Regions from separate parts of the Clostridioides sp. GD02367 genome, predicted to be linked through region 3. Evidence: riboswitches for the same ligand, from Rfam matches in the RefSeq annotation. Region 3 holds a riboswitch; each other region holds the start of a gene.
What was found. Region 3 has a riboswitch for cobalamin ahead of Q3223_RS01260 (ABC transporter substrate-binding protein). Riboswitches for the same ligand answer to the same signal wherever they lie in the genome.
Positions count from the first base shown of each region.

Region 1: another riboswitch for cobalamin. It lies ahead of Q3223_RS11940 (energy-coupling factor ABC transporter permease); the one in region 3 lies ahead of Q3223_RS01260 (ABC transporter substrate-binding protein).
Region 2: another riboswitch for cobalamin. It lies ahead of Q3223_RS15185 (cobyric acid synthase); the one in region 3 lies ahead of Q3223_RS01260 (ABC transporter substrate-binding protein).

Region 1 is NZ_JBJODK010000008.1:4,293-8,591, forward strand. Features, by position in the region: gene Q3223_RS11935 (nitric oxide reductase activation-like protein) at 1-1,475, shown strand, start outside; cobalamin riboswitch at 1,608-1,801, shown strand; gene Q3223_RS11940 (energy-coupling factor ABC transporter permease) at 1,990-2,742, shown strand; gene Q3223_RS11945 (energy-coupling factor ABC transporter substrate-binding protein) at 2,732-3,016, shown strand; gene cbiQ (cobalt ECF transporter T component CbiQ) at 3,019-3,717, shown strand; gene Q3223_RS11955 (energy-coupling factor ABC transporter ATP-binding protein) at 3,710-4,299, shown strand, end outside.
Region 2 is NZ_JBJODK010000012.1:111,972-116,270, reverse strand. Features, by position in the region: gene Q3223_RS15190 (cobyrinate a,c-diamide synthase) at 1-879, opposite strand, end outside; gene Q3223_RS15185 (cobyric acid synthase) at 919-2,433, opposite strand; cobalamin riboswitch at 2,548-2,727, opposite strand; gene Q3223_RS15180 (histidine phosphatase family protein) at 2,783-3,397, opposite strand; gene cobS (adenosylcobinamide-GDP ribazoletransferase) at 3,418-4,191, opposite strand; gene cobU (bifunctional adenosylcobinamide kinase/adenosylcobinamide-phosphate guanylyltransferase) at 4,201-4,299, opposite strand, start outside.
Region 3 is NZ_JBJODK010000001.1:308,314-312,612, forward strand. Features, by position in the region: gene Q3223_RS01250 (ABC transporter ATP-binding protein) at 1-356, opposite strand, end outside; gene Q3223_RS01255 (iron ABC transporter permease) at 359-1,384, opposite strand; gene Q3223_RS01260 (ABC transporter substrate-binding protein) at 1,457-2,587, opposite strand; cobalamin riboswitch at 2,814-2,999, opposite strand; gene Q3223_RS01265 (dihydrodipicolinate synthase family protein) at 3,139-4,032, opposite strand; gene Q3223_RS01270 (fumarylacetoacetate hydrolase family protein) at 4,114-4,299, opposite strand, start outside.

The DNA of each region.
Region 1 (4,299 bases), on a different contig from region 3:
TAGAAGATATAAGAAGAAATGCTTATAAAGATATTGTTTCACGTTTTACCAAAATACACAATGACAATATTATGGATAAAATTAAATATGCCTTTGTACTTTATAATATGGACAAGCATCCAGCATTAGATAGCCTAACTAGAAGAATAGTTAATGACATAAGGAATATAGATACAAATCAAGATATTATGGAGATTTTAAAAGCATTAGATGTTATATATTTAACTTATTTTGAATATATGTTAAATGGAGAAGAAAGTAGTTCTACATATGATGAAAATAATGTAAAAGATGTTGATGTAAATTTTGATACATTTGCTGATTTTATGTATGAAGAACTTTATAGTGATGAAGAAGAAAATATTATTGAAAGTGATATAGACTCTATATCTTCATCTATGCTTATAGAGGGAGTAGGAGATTTTGAGGATTCTCAATCTAGCAATTCAGCAGACAGAGTAATATATGTTGATGAAGAGACTGCAAATAAGATATATTCAAAGATAGAACATTATTATGGGAAAACTTATTTGAGTAAAGGTGAAATTAAGAAGATTGAAACACAAAATTGTAGAAATGTTCATGAAGGGTGTAGAATACACTTTACAGATGGAGTTCTTAGAAGTGAGTGTAATAATGTATTCCAGTTAAAATATGTGACAAGGCAAAAAGAAAATAATTTAGGGAAATTTAGAGAGCATGCTAGAATGTATAGACAGCAGATAAAGAGATTAAAAGAAAGTCTAGCTAGAATTTTGATAGAAGAAAATGCTAAAACAAGAGTATACTCTGATTGTGGAACTATATTAGCAAATAGGGCTTGGAGAGTGGGTAGAAGTAATAATAATAAAATATTTTATAAAGATATAGAAAATGAAAAAGGAAAGTATGTTATTGATATATTATTAGATGCAAGTGGTTCTCAAAGTAGAAATCAAGGAAATGTGGCAATTCAGGCGTATATAATTGCAAATGCCTTAACAGAGGTTGGCATACCAAATAGAGTTATGGGATTTTCTAGTTTTTTGGATTATACAATATTAAAAAGATTTAAAGATTATGATGATAGTTTAAAAAATAGTGAAAATATATTTGAATACTTTTGTGCTGGTAATAATAGAGATGGTTTAGCTATAAAATCTATATGTAGTGGTCTAATAAATAGAGATGAAGAAAATAAAATTTTGATAGTTCTTAGTGATGGAAGACCCAATGATGTAAAGATAGGAAAAAATAGTGAGAGAACCTTAAGAGGAGAAAAAGCTTATAGAGGGATAGTTGGTTTAAGAGATACAGCTAATGAAGTAAGAAAAGCTAGGAAACAAAATATATTAGTATTAGGAGTATTCACAGGGAAAGAATCAGAGCTTGAGGCTGAAAGATTAATATATGGAAACGATTTTATATATTCAAGAGATATAACTAGATTTTCTGATGTGGTTTCGATGTATTTAAAGAAGATAATTAGAAATTAATCAAGATTATAAAAAATAATTTATATACATAAAAATATAAAAATGAATAAAATTTGTAAAAAATGTAGAAATTTTCACAGAAAAGGTATACAATGATTTATATAGCAAATGTTTTAAGAATAATTTAAAAATTAAATATATAATATTATAGGTTCTTCAAGCAAGATTAATAGGGAAAAAGGTTAAATTCCTTTACAGCCCCCGCTACTGTGATGCAGACGAAACTTTTGTTAGCCACTATGATGATATACTTTTATATTTCATGGGAAGGAAGAGGAGTAGGAAGAAGCTAAGTCAGGAGACCTGCCTAAAATATTAAAGTAATTTCTTCGGGGATGGAGAAAGTTTCTTATAATAATTATACAGATATGTTCATTTTATGTGTTTGTATTTGGATTGTCGAAAATTAGAAGCCTAGCCATCGAGTTAGGCTTTTTTATTTTTATTTTTAAAATAAATCAGACATATATTATTTATATTTTAATTATTAGAAAGGGAGAGAGGGGATAGTAAAATGAAACAAAATATCAAATTAGGGGTTATAGCTGCACTTATGTTAATCATTTTAACTCCAGTTACATCGAATGCAATGCACATAATGGAAGGATACTTACCAGTAAAATGGTCTATAGCATGGGGAGTTATATTTATACCATTTTTTTTAGTAGGACTAAAATCAATAGGAAAAATAGTAAAGCAAGACCCTAAAAAGAAAGTATTATTAGCGCTGTGTGGAGCATTTGTATTTGTATTGTCAGCACTAAAGATACCTTCAGTAACAGGAAGTTGTTCACATCCTACTGGAGTAGGTCTTGGAGCAATAATGTTTGGACCAAGTGTAATGTTTGTTCTTGGAACTATAGTTCTAATATTCCAAGCATTACTATTGGCACATGGAGGAATAACTACTTTAGGAGCTAATGCTTTTTCAATGGCTATTATAGGACCAATTATATCATTCTTAATATTTAAAGCATTAAAGAAAAAAGACGGAAATAATGCAATGCCAGTATTTCTTGCAGCAGCAATAGGAGATTTGGCTACATATACAGTAACTTCGATACAGTTAGCACTGGCTTTCCCAGACCCATCAGGTGGAGTGATGGCTTCAGCAATTAAGTTTTTAGGAATTTTCTTTATGACTCAAATACCAATAGCGATAGCAGAAGGTATACTTACTGTAATTGTATATAATTTAATTACAGAAAATGGAGAAAAAAGCATACTAGAAAATAATGATAAAGGAGTTAAAGCTAATGAGTGCTAAAACAAAGACGAAAACTAATATATTACTACTTTTATTAGTAGTAGCTCTTATCATATTCCCATTACTTGTTAATTCGGGAGCTGAATATGGAGGAGCAGATGGTCAAGCTGAGAGTGAAATTACTAAGATAAATCCAGATTATGAACCATGGTTTAGTAGCCCATATGAGCCACCAAGTGGAGAAATAGAAAGTTTATTATTCTCTGCACAAGCAGCGTTAGGTGCTGGTGTAATAGGGTACATATTAGGTGTTCAAAAAGGAAAGAGAAGTTAATTATGCTTATAATTGATAAATATGCATATACAAATAGATTAAGTAAAGTAAATCCAAATAAAAAAGTAGCCATAGGAGTAATCTTTCTGATTGCTTCTATGGTAATAAAAAATATATTTGTTTTAAGTGGAATTATGATTTTAATGAGTATTCTAGTTGTTTGTGTAGCTGGAATAGATTTAAAGAATTATTTAAAATTACTCAGAATACCAATGTACTTTTTATTTCTTAGTATAGGAATAACTCTTGTAAATATATCTTTTAATAAGGCAGACTTATTATATAGTTTTGAAATTTTTAGTTTCAATGTAGGAATATCAAAAGCATCTATTGACATGTCTATTCATGTGTTATTTAGAGCTATGTCTTGTTTGACTTGTGTATACTTTTGTATACTTACAACACCTTTTAATCAATTAATATTCTTCTTTAAAAAAATGCATTTACCTGATACTTTTGTTGAGCTATCAATGTTAATATATAGGTTTATATTCATATTTTTAGAAGAATTTTCAGAAATATATAAGTCACAAGAACTAAGATTTGGGTACATAAATTTAAAAACTTCATATAAATCCTTAGGAATTCTTGGAAGTATGCTGTACAAAAGACTTATGACAAGGTATGATGATATGTGTATATCATTAGACATAAAATTGTATGATGGTAAATTTCACATAGTAGGGGATAATGATGTTTAAAATAAATAATTTAACTTATCAATATGAAAAGAATGCCAATGCATTATTAAACATTAATATGGATTTCTCAAAGGGAAATGTTATAGGTATAATAGGTTCAAATGGTTCAGGAAAATCAACATTATTTATGAATTTAATGGGTATATTAAAACCTACATCTGGAGAAATTCTTTTTAAAGAAGAAAAATTAAAATATGATAAGAAAAGTTTGTATAATCTTAGAAAAAATGTGGGTATTGTCTTTCAAGACCCAGAAAAACAAATTTTCTATTCAAAAGTATACGATGATATAGCATTTGCAATGAGAAATATTGGTATAGATGAAAAAATAATTAAAGAGAGAATAAATAAAGCTCTAGTAGCTGTTAATGGAATAGATTTTATAGATAGACCAGTACATTTTTTAAGTTATGGTCAGAAAAAAAGGGTAGCGATAGCATCAGTTATAGCAATGGAAAATGAAATTATATTGCTTGATGAGCCTACAGCTGGTTTAGACCCAGTAAGTACTAGGTCTATTGTAGATATAATAAAGGGATTGAATAAAGATAATATAAAAATAGTAATATCCAGTCATGATAT
Region 2 (4,299 bases), on a different contig from region 3:
AGTTGGCACTGATGTATCTTCAAGAGGGCTAAAATAGTTTACCTCTAATCCAAGTTCTTCTAAAAGCTCTATATTCTCTCTATAATAAAAATTAAATGCCTTATCATATGCTATAGCTATTGATTTATTCTTAACATGCTTTTTTATTTCATTATTCTCTATTAAAGCTTGAAAATCAAAATCACTCTCAAACTCATCACTTTCTGAAATTTCTATTATCCTATCAATATCTATATAACTTTCAATTTCATCAGCTAAAGTATAAAATTTTTCTCTTAAAGATTTCATCTCCACACTAGGAACCAATCCTAAATGTCTAGATTCTAAAGAAAACTTATTATTTGGAGGAAAATATCCCAATACTTCAATATTACAATATTTCTCTATAGAACTTTTAATTATTTGATAATGGCTATTGGTCTTAACATTATTTACTATGACACCTTTTATATTTACATCTTTATCTAATTCCTTATATCCAAGTACCATAGCAGCACTAGATGCAGCCATAGATTTTCCATTTATAACTAATATAACAGGTGATTTTAACACCTTTGAAGTATGTGAGCTTGTACAGTTATCTAAATCTATTCCAAAACCATCATATAGCCCCATAACACCTTCTATTACTGAAATATCTGCATCTTTTGATGATTTATTCACTATATACTTTATTTTTTCATCATCTAACATATAAGAATCTAGATTTCTGGAATGTCTTCCAGTTATAAAAGTGTGATATGAAGGGTCTATATAGTCTGGCCCTACTTTATATGGCTGTACTTTCATATTCCTCTTGACTAAGGCTTGCATTATTCCTAATGAAATTGTTGTCTTGCCTACTCCACTACTGGTACCTGCAATTAAGATTTTTTTCATAATACACCTCCTACCTAAATTATAAATACAGAATCATTACTATTTCATAATCTCATATATTTTCTCTATATCTAAATGCTCTCTTAAAAAATCAGCCAATTTATCATATTCTTTATCTTTAAATTCACCAAAAGAATTTACCTTGCTTTCTAATTCTTGTAGACCTTTTTTCTTTCTTATATTATTTAAAATTTTCCTTGTGAAACTTATTTCATCAAAGATTCCATGAATATAAGTTCCAATTACAGTACCATCTTTATTTATGCTTCCTTCAGTATAATTCACTTCTTCATCCAGTTTTTTTGTTATCAAATCTAAGCTTCTTATACCATCACCTCGATTTGTAATACCCATATGGATTTCATAACCTTTTACTTTTATACCTTTAAGGTCATTCATATATTCACCATTACATTCAACAATAGTAGCTTCTACTTGTGTGGTAGTTTTTTCTTTCTCAAATATTGTTTCTGTATCTAAGAGACCTATACCATCAACTTCTTCAATTTCACTTTCAACATGATAAGGGTCTCTTAATTTCTTACCTAGCATTTGATACCCACCACATATACCAAATATCAATTTACCCTGACCATGCAAATTTTTAATTTGTGACTCAAGACCACTTTCTCTTATATACATTAAATCATTTATAGTACTTTTAGTTCCTGGTATTATTACCATATCTGGATTTCCTAAAGATTCTCCAAAATCTACATACCTGATGCTTACATCTTCTTGTGTCTCAAATATATTGAAATCTGTAAAATTTGACATGTGTGGAGTTCTAATTATTTCTATGTGTATATCACCTTTATTCATTTTTTTCTTAAATCTAGTAGTCACACTATCCTCATCTTCTATTTTTATATCTGTATAAGGAACTACTCCTATAACAGGTACTTTTATAATGTCTTCTAGCATCTTTACTCCATCTTGTAAAAGCTCTTTTTTTCCTCTAAATTTATTAATTATTACACCTTTTACTCTTTTTTTCTCATCTTCATTTAATAAAAGCATTGTTCCTACTAATGATGCAAATACTCCTCCTCTATCAATATCTCCAACTATTATTACAGGTGCATCTGCTATTTCTGCCATACCCATATTAGATATATCTCTATCTTTTAAATTTATCTCTGCATTACTACCAGCACCTTCCATAACTACAATATCATAAGTTGAATTCAAGCTATCAAAGGTATCTTTCAATATATCTACCAATTCTAGTTTGTAATCATGATATTGGGAAGAAGGCATTTCCCCTATAACTTTACCTCTTACAATAACTTGACTTTTGTTATTTCCAGAAGGTTTTAATAGAACTGGATTCATATCAGCTATAGGCTCTATTTTTGCTGCTTCAGCTTGAAATACTTGTGCTCTTCCCATTTCTAATCCTTCTTTAGTTATAAAGGAATTTAAAGCCATATTTTGAGACTTAAAAGGAGCAACAGTATAACCATCTTGTTTAAATATTCTACACAAACCTGCTACTAAGATACTTTTACCTACGTTTGATGCTGTTCCTTGTAGCATTATTTTTTTCCCCACTTTCTAACCCCTCCTTGCTAAAATTTACTAAAATGCCAATAAAAAAAGTCCTATTGCTTCTAAAGATAGGACTTTTATACGTATTAATTAAAAATCTTTCACCCCGAAGACCTCTTGTTTTAAATTAAATTAGGCAGGTATCCTGGCTTAACTTCATCCTACTTCTATAACCTTCCCATCAAATTGACAGTGGTATTTATAGTTTCGTTGGTTTCACAGTAGCGGGGGCTGCAAAGGCATCTAACCTTTTTCCCTTTTAACATATAATTAAGAACCTAATTTTAATCTAATATTCTATTTTCATTAATATTTTTACAGACATATATTGTAATACTTAATTTTAATTAAATTATATAAAGTCTGTAAAATTCATTTTATCTACTACAGTAAATCCACTATTAATTTCTAAAACTGTAATAGATGCATTATCAATTTTAAAGTTCCAATGATATTTATAACCACCAGAAATCAAATGTGTTATTATATTTCTTATTGTTCCTGCATGAGAACATATAAGTATTGTTTTTATATCTGAATGACTATCATTTTCTAAAAGTATATTATCAATTTCTTTTGCCACTCTTTTATAAGAGTCTATGAGACTTTCTCCATTTGGATATCTATAGTTGTTACCTTCTTCTATCATCTTTTCGAACTCTTTGGGATATTTGACTTTAATTTCTTCAAAAGTTATTCCTTCAAAGTCTCCAAAACTAATTTCTCTTAAAGCTTCTTTTTCTTCTATTTCTATTAATTTTAACCTTGATATCTTTTCTATTGTATCCTTTGTACGTGAAGATGGTGTCGTGTAAATTCGGTCTATATTTTCATTACTTAGGTATTCAGTAATTTTATTTATTTGAATTTTTCCTTCTTCACTGATACAACTATTTATGTGACCTGATAATCTTCCTTTTTCATTATCATTTGTCAATGCATGTCTTATTAGTATTAATCTTATCACATTATCACCACTTTTTAGTTTTAAAAAAACATAAAAATTAACAAATATATATAAATCAAATATACAAGCTCTGAAAGTTCTATTCCACAACCTAATATATCACCTGTTACTCCATCAATCTTTTTATAAATGTGTTTTTTGAATAATATTATAAATATAAAAATTACTATAGCTGAACCTAATATTTTAATCAACACTATATTAGGTAATAAGAATATAAATTTAGTAATAAGAATAACTATTAATGATGTATATACTATAGCTGTTATTAACATATTTGTAGTCAGTTTACCTATAAATAAATTTCCCATTCCTTTTTCTCTTGGTGTCACAGTTTTATATGTCAATAACATTACTCCTAATCTTGCAATCATTGGCATAAATATTATAACCCATAATGAATTATTACTTATTATATTGTATATGAATCCAACCTTTAATAAAAGCACAAACATAATTGCTAAAAGTGAATTTGTACCTAACCTTGAATCTTTCATTATTTCAAGCATTTTTTCTTTATCTCTATAGCTATATATTGCATCAAATGTATCTCCTAATCCGTCTATATGAAGACCTCCAGTAATTAATACCCCAGCTAGAGTTATTATTATAGAAGCTATAAATGGTTCAAATAAAAGCATAGAAATCCATCCTATTAAATAAGATAATACACCAATAACAAAGCCTACAAGTGGAAAATACACTATTGATTTATAAAATTCATCATCAAATCCTACATTTAATTTTATAGGTATCCTTGTTAAAAACTGTAGTATTAAAATAAATCTTTTCATAGTCACATACTACTCCTTTATTTTCATAGGTATGCCACTAACTACAAAATAAACTTCATTACTTTTTGATGCTATGTATTGATTTATGCGACCTACAATATCAGCATA
Region 3 (4,299 bases):
TCTACCATTATTAAATCTTTTTTAGATAGACTACCAAAAAAACCTGTATATGGATATCTTCCTATATTAACTATATCTTGTACAGTCATTAAATCACCTAATAATCTATTTGTAAGCACTAAAGCCATTTTTTTCGATAATGCTTTTCTTGATATATGATTTATATCTATCTCATTTAGATATATATCCCCTTTTATTGGTGTTATAAGTTTAGATAAAGACCTTAATATAGTAGTTTTTCCAGCACCATTACTTCCTAAAAGGCATAATATTTCTCCATTTTTTACCTCTACATTTATATCACTCACAACTACTTTTTTATTATATCCCACACTTAAATTATTAGTTTTCAACATACCTAAGCCCTGTCCTTCCTTTTCATCAATAGCATTACTACAATTGGTGCTCCTAATAAAGATGTTATTGTACTTATTGGTAACTCTACTGGTGACAAAATTACTCTTGATATCAAATCACAAAGAGCTGTAACTATACCTCCTAAAAAGATTACCACTGGTATTAGCACTCTATTATCTGATGTCTTAAATATCAGTTTTGAAATTTGTGGTACTGCAAGTCCAATAAATCCTATAGGGCCTGCAAATGCTGATACTATTGCTGCTAGTATACTAGATATAAATACTACCAAAAATCTAAAAAATTTTATATTTATACCAATACTTTTAGCATACTCTTCTCCTAATAAAAAAGCATTTAGAGGTTTTATTATAAAGATACTCATTAAAAGACCTAACATACCAATCAGTATAAGTATCTCTACTTTTTCCCAAGTAAATCCAGAAAAACTTCCCATCGACCAAACAGTAAATTCTTTTAATTTTTCACTATTTGCAAATGATTGTAGTACATTAGTTATACCACTACATACATATCCAGTCATAATTCCTATTATTAAAAGAGTTGTTATATTCTTTACCTTACTTGCAAATAAAATGACTACAGACATTACAATCAAAGCTCCTATAAATGCTGCTACAAATATACTCATTGAAGTTATATTTTCAAATCCTAATGTATATCCACCTAAAATCATAAGCGCTACTGATAAAGTAGAGCCTGAAGATACACCTAATATATATGGTTCAACTATTGGATTCTTAAAAAATATCTGTAGTAAAATTCCTGATACTGCTAAACAAGCTCCACCCACCATAGTTGCAAGTACTCTTGGAATCCTTATGTTGTATATTATTTTATAATGTTCTGTATTATCCATACCTCTTAATACAACATCTATTATTTCTTTAAACTCAATTTTTACAGAGCCAAATGCTACACACACTAAAAAAGTAAGTATCATGCCTATAATTAGTCCTATAAATATTGTAGTATTCTTTATTCTCATTTTATTGATAAAATCCATTTATATACCCCTCTTAACAAATCTATATTAACTAAAATCCATAAAACTCATCTTTTAGTGTCGTATTATATATTATTTATCATAATTTATATAATGTTTAATTTTTTCACCTGTAGTACCTGGATGAAACATCTCAACTAAATCTACTATTAATTCATCAGTCTTATCTACTGATTGATAATAATCTGGAGCAAATACCCACAAGTTACCATTTTTTACAACATCCAAATCAGCCAATACAGGTGCACTAGATTTTATAGACTCTAAGTTTGGTGCATAATCTGAGCTTGATGAGTATACAAATATATCTGCATCTTTTGCAACTTCATGTAGTTGTTCAATACTCACTCTTCCTTCATTTGAATCCATTGAAGCACATGCATTTATTCCACCTGCCATTCTTATCATATTATCTACATATGAATCTTTAGGTGCTACATAAGCATTTCCTTCATATACAGATGCCCATACTACCTTAGGCTTGTTCTTGTTTTTTATCTTTTTACTTACTTCTTCTATCTTTTGTACTGTTTTATTCAATTCACTAGTGGCTATATCTTCTTTATCATAAAACGCAGCTATTAAACTTGTCCATTCCATTCTTCCAAATGGGTTTTGCTCTTTGTATTCATTATCTACAACATAGTTAAGTCCTAATTCTTTTAGTTTATCAATAAATTTTGTATCAGCTTCTGATAGACCACTACTAACTATAGTTAAATCAGGATTTAAGTCTACTATTTTTTCATAATCTGGTGCTAAGTTTGAACCAACATAATGTATCTTTCCGTCCTTCATCAAATCTTTAATTTCTTTGATAGTCCAATACTGTTCCTCTGTTGTTACTGCTTTTATGCTATCTAGCTCACCTATTGTTCTTAGAGAACAGGCTTGTGTTGTAGATGCTATTAATACATTATCTACAGGTGTTCTAACTATATTAGCATTTTTATACTTTTCAGGAACTTCAATTTTTTTAGGGATTAAAATTAGTTCTCTTTTATCTCCATCAGTTACTTTTTTAATTCCATCCTCTAAGTCTTCAACACTAAATCCACTTGCATATTTTAATTCTAACTTCTTACCACTACTAACTTGTGCATTCTCTTTATCATTTTTACTACATCCTATAAGACCTACTACTAAAAGAACTATCATAATACTTAGAAAAAATTGCTTTAAAACATTTACTTTAAATTTCATCTCTTTCACTCCAATATTTTATTTTTATAAGTGGTTAAAAATTTTAATAACATATATTTCTAAAATATATCTCATTAGAATTATATTAAAGTCATCTTTAATAATTATAACCTTTTAATAAAATAAAAAACTTCTCCTAATTTAGAAAGGAGAAGTTTATATATCAATTTTACAAAAAATGAATTGATATTTCATTTTATTATAAATTACAATTTCCACCCTAAATTGAACCTATGTAATACTGGGCAGGTCTCCTGACTCACGGCTTTTCCTCTATCACCCTTCCCAAAATTTTTCATATAAAATCTCAGTGGATTTTGATTTCGTATCCGTATACAGTAGCGGGGGCTGTAGTGAACTTGCATCACTTTCCCTATTAAACTAATCTAGTACCCTAGTATTATTTAATTTAATTTTTATTAAGATAATTGTAGTTTATTGTTGGCAACTTTGCAAGGTTGATTTAACATATAAAATAAAGAGTGCCTAAAATGACTATAAAAATCATTTTAAAACACTCTTTGTTTTTTACTATATATCTAATTAAGCAGTTAACATATATTTAATTCATTCATTAATTTTTTAATCTCACATACTTGATTTTCATTTGGTTTTGTAAAAGGAGCAGTCATATAATCACTTACTTGTAATCCCCTTATATTCAGAGCTTTTTTCATTGCTGGTATAAATGGGTTTGTTATTAAATAAAAATCCATTGCTTTGTTGATATATTTTTGAATTTCTATAACCTTATCCATATCTCTATTATTATAAGCTTCTGCCCATTTTGAACAAACTTCTGGAATTAAATTTGATAAACCTCCTATACAACCTGCTCCCCCAGACATTAGATTATGTATAAAGTTTTCGTCATAACCACTATATATCTTAAAATTTGGGAACTCTGCTTTCATAGTATTTATTAAATCTCTAGTATGCCCCATTAAAGTTACTGTATCCTTATAACCAACTATATTTTTATGTTTTCTTACAAGTCTTAATGTAAGTTCTGGACTCAAATCATAACCAGTTCTATCTGGATAATTATATAGATATATTTCAGCTTCTGTATTTTTAGCTATTTCACTATAAAACAACTCAATACTGTCATCATCAAGAGAGAAATAATAAGGGCTTATTATCATAACTCCATCAGCTCCACTATTATGTGCATAATTTGAAAGCTCTATAGACTCTTTTATACTCATACGACTTGTACCTATAAACACTTTTACTCTCTTATTAACATAACTAATTACTAAATCTATAAGTTCTTTTTGCATATCCATAGACATATTAAAGAACTCTCCAGTACTTCCCATTATAACTAGACCATCTACACCTCCATCTATAAGATGGTCATAGACTTTCTTATTTCCTTCTTTATCTAAATTTCCTTCTTCATCAAATATTGTAACCACTGGTGTCAAAAATTCTGCTTTCATAATTTAAACTCCTAAAATTTATTTTAATATGTTCATTTAATACATTCAGGTTTTGCCTTAACATTACCTATATTAAAACATTTATTTAATGTAATTTCTTAAAATTCCAATACTTTCAACCTCACATTCAATTACATCTCCACTACTCATATATCTAGGGGGCGAAAAACCCATACCAACTCCAGAAGGTGTACCTGTAGCTATAATATCTCCAGCCTCTAAAGTCATCCCCTTTGAAAGTTCTGAAACTATGTCTGAAATGTCTGA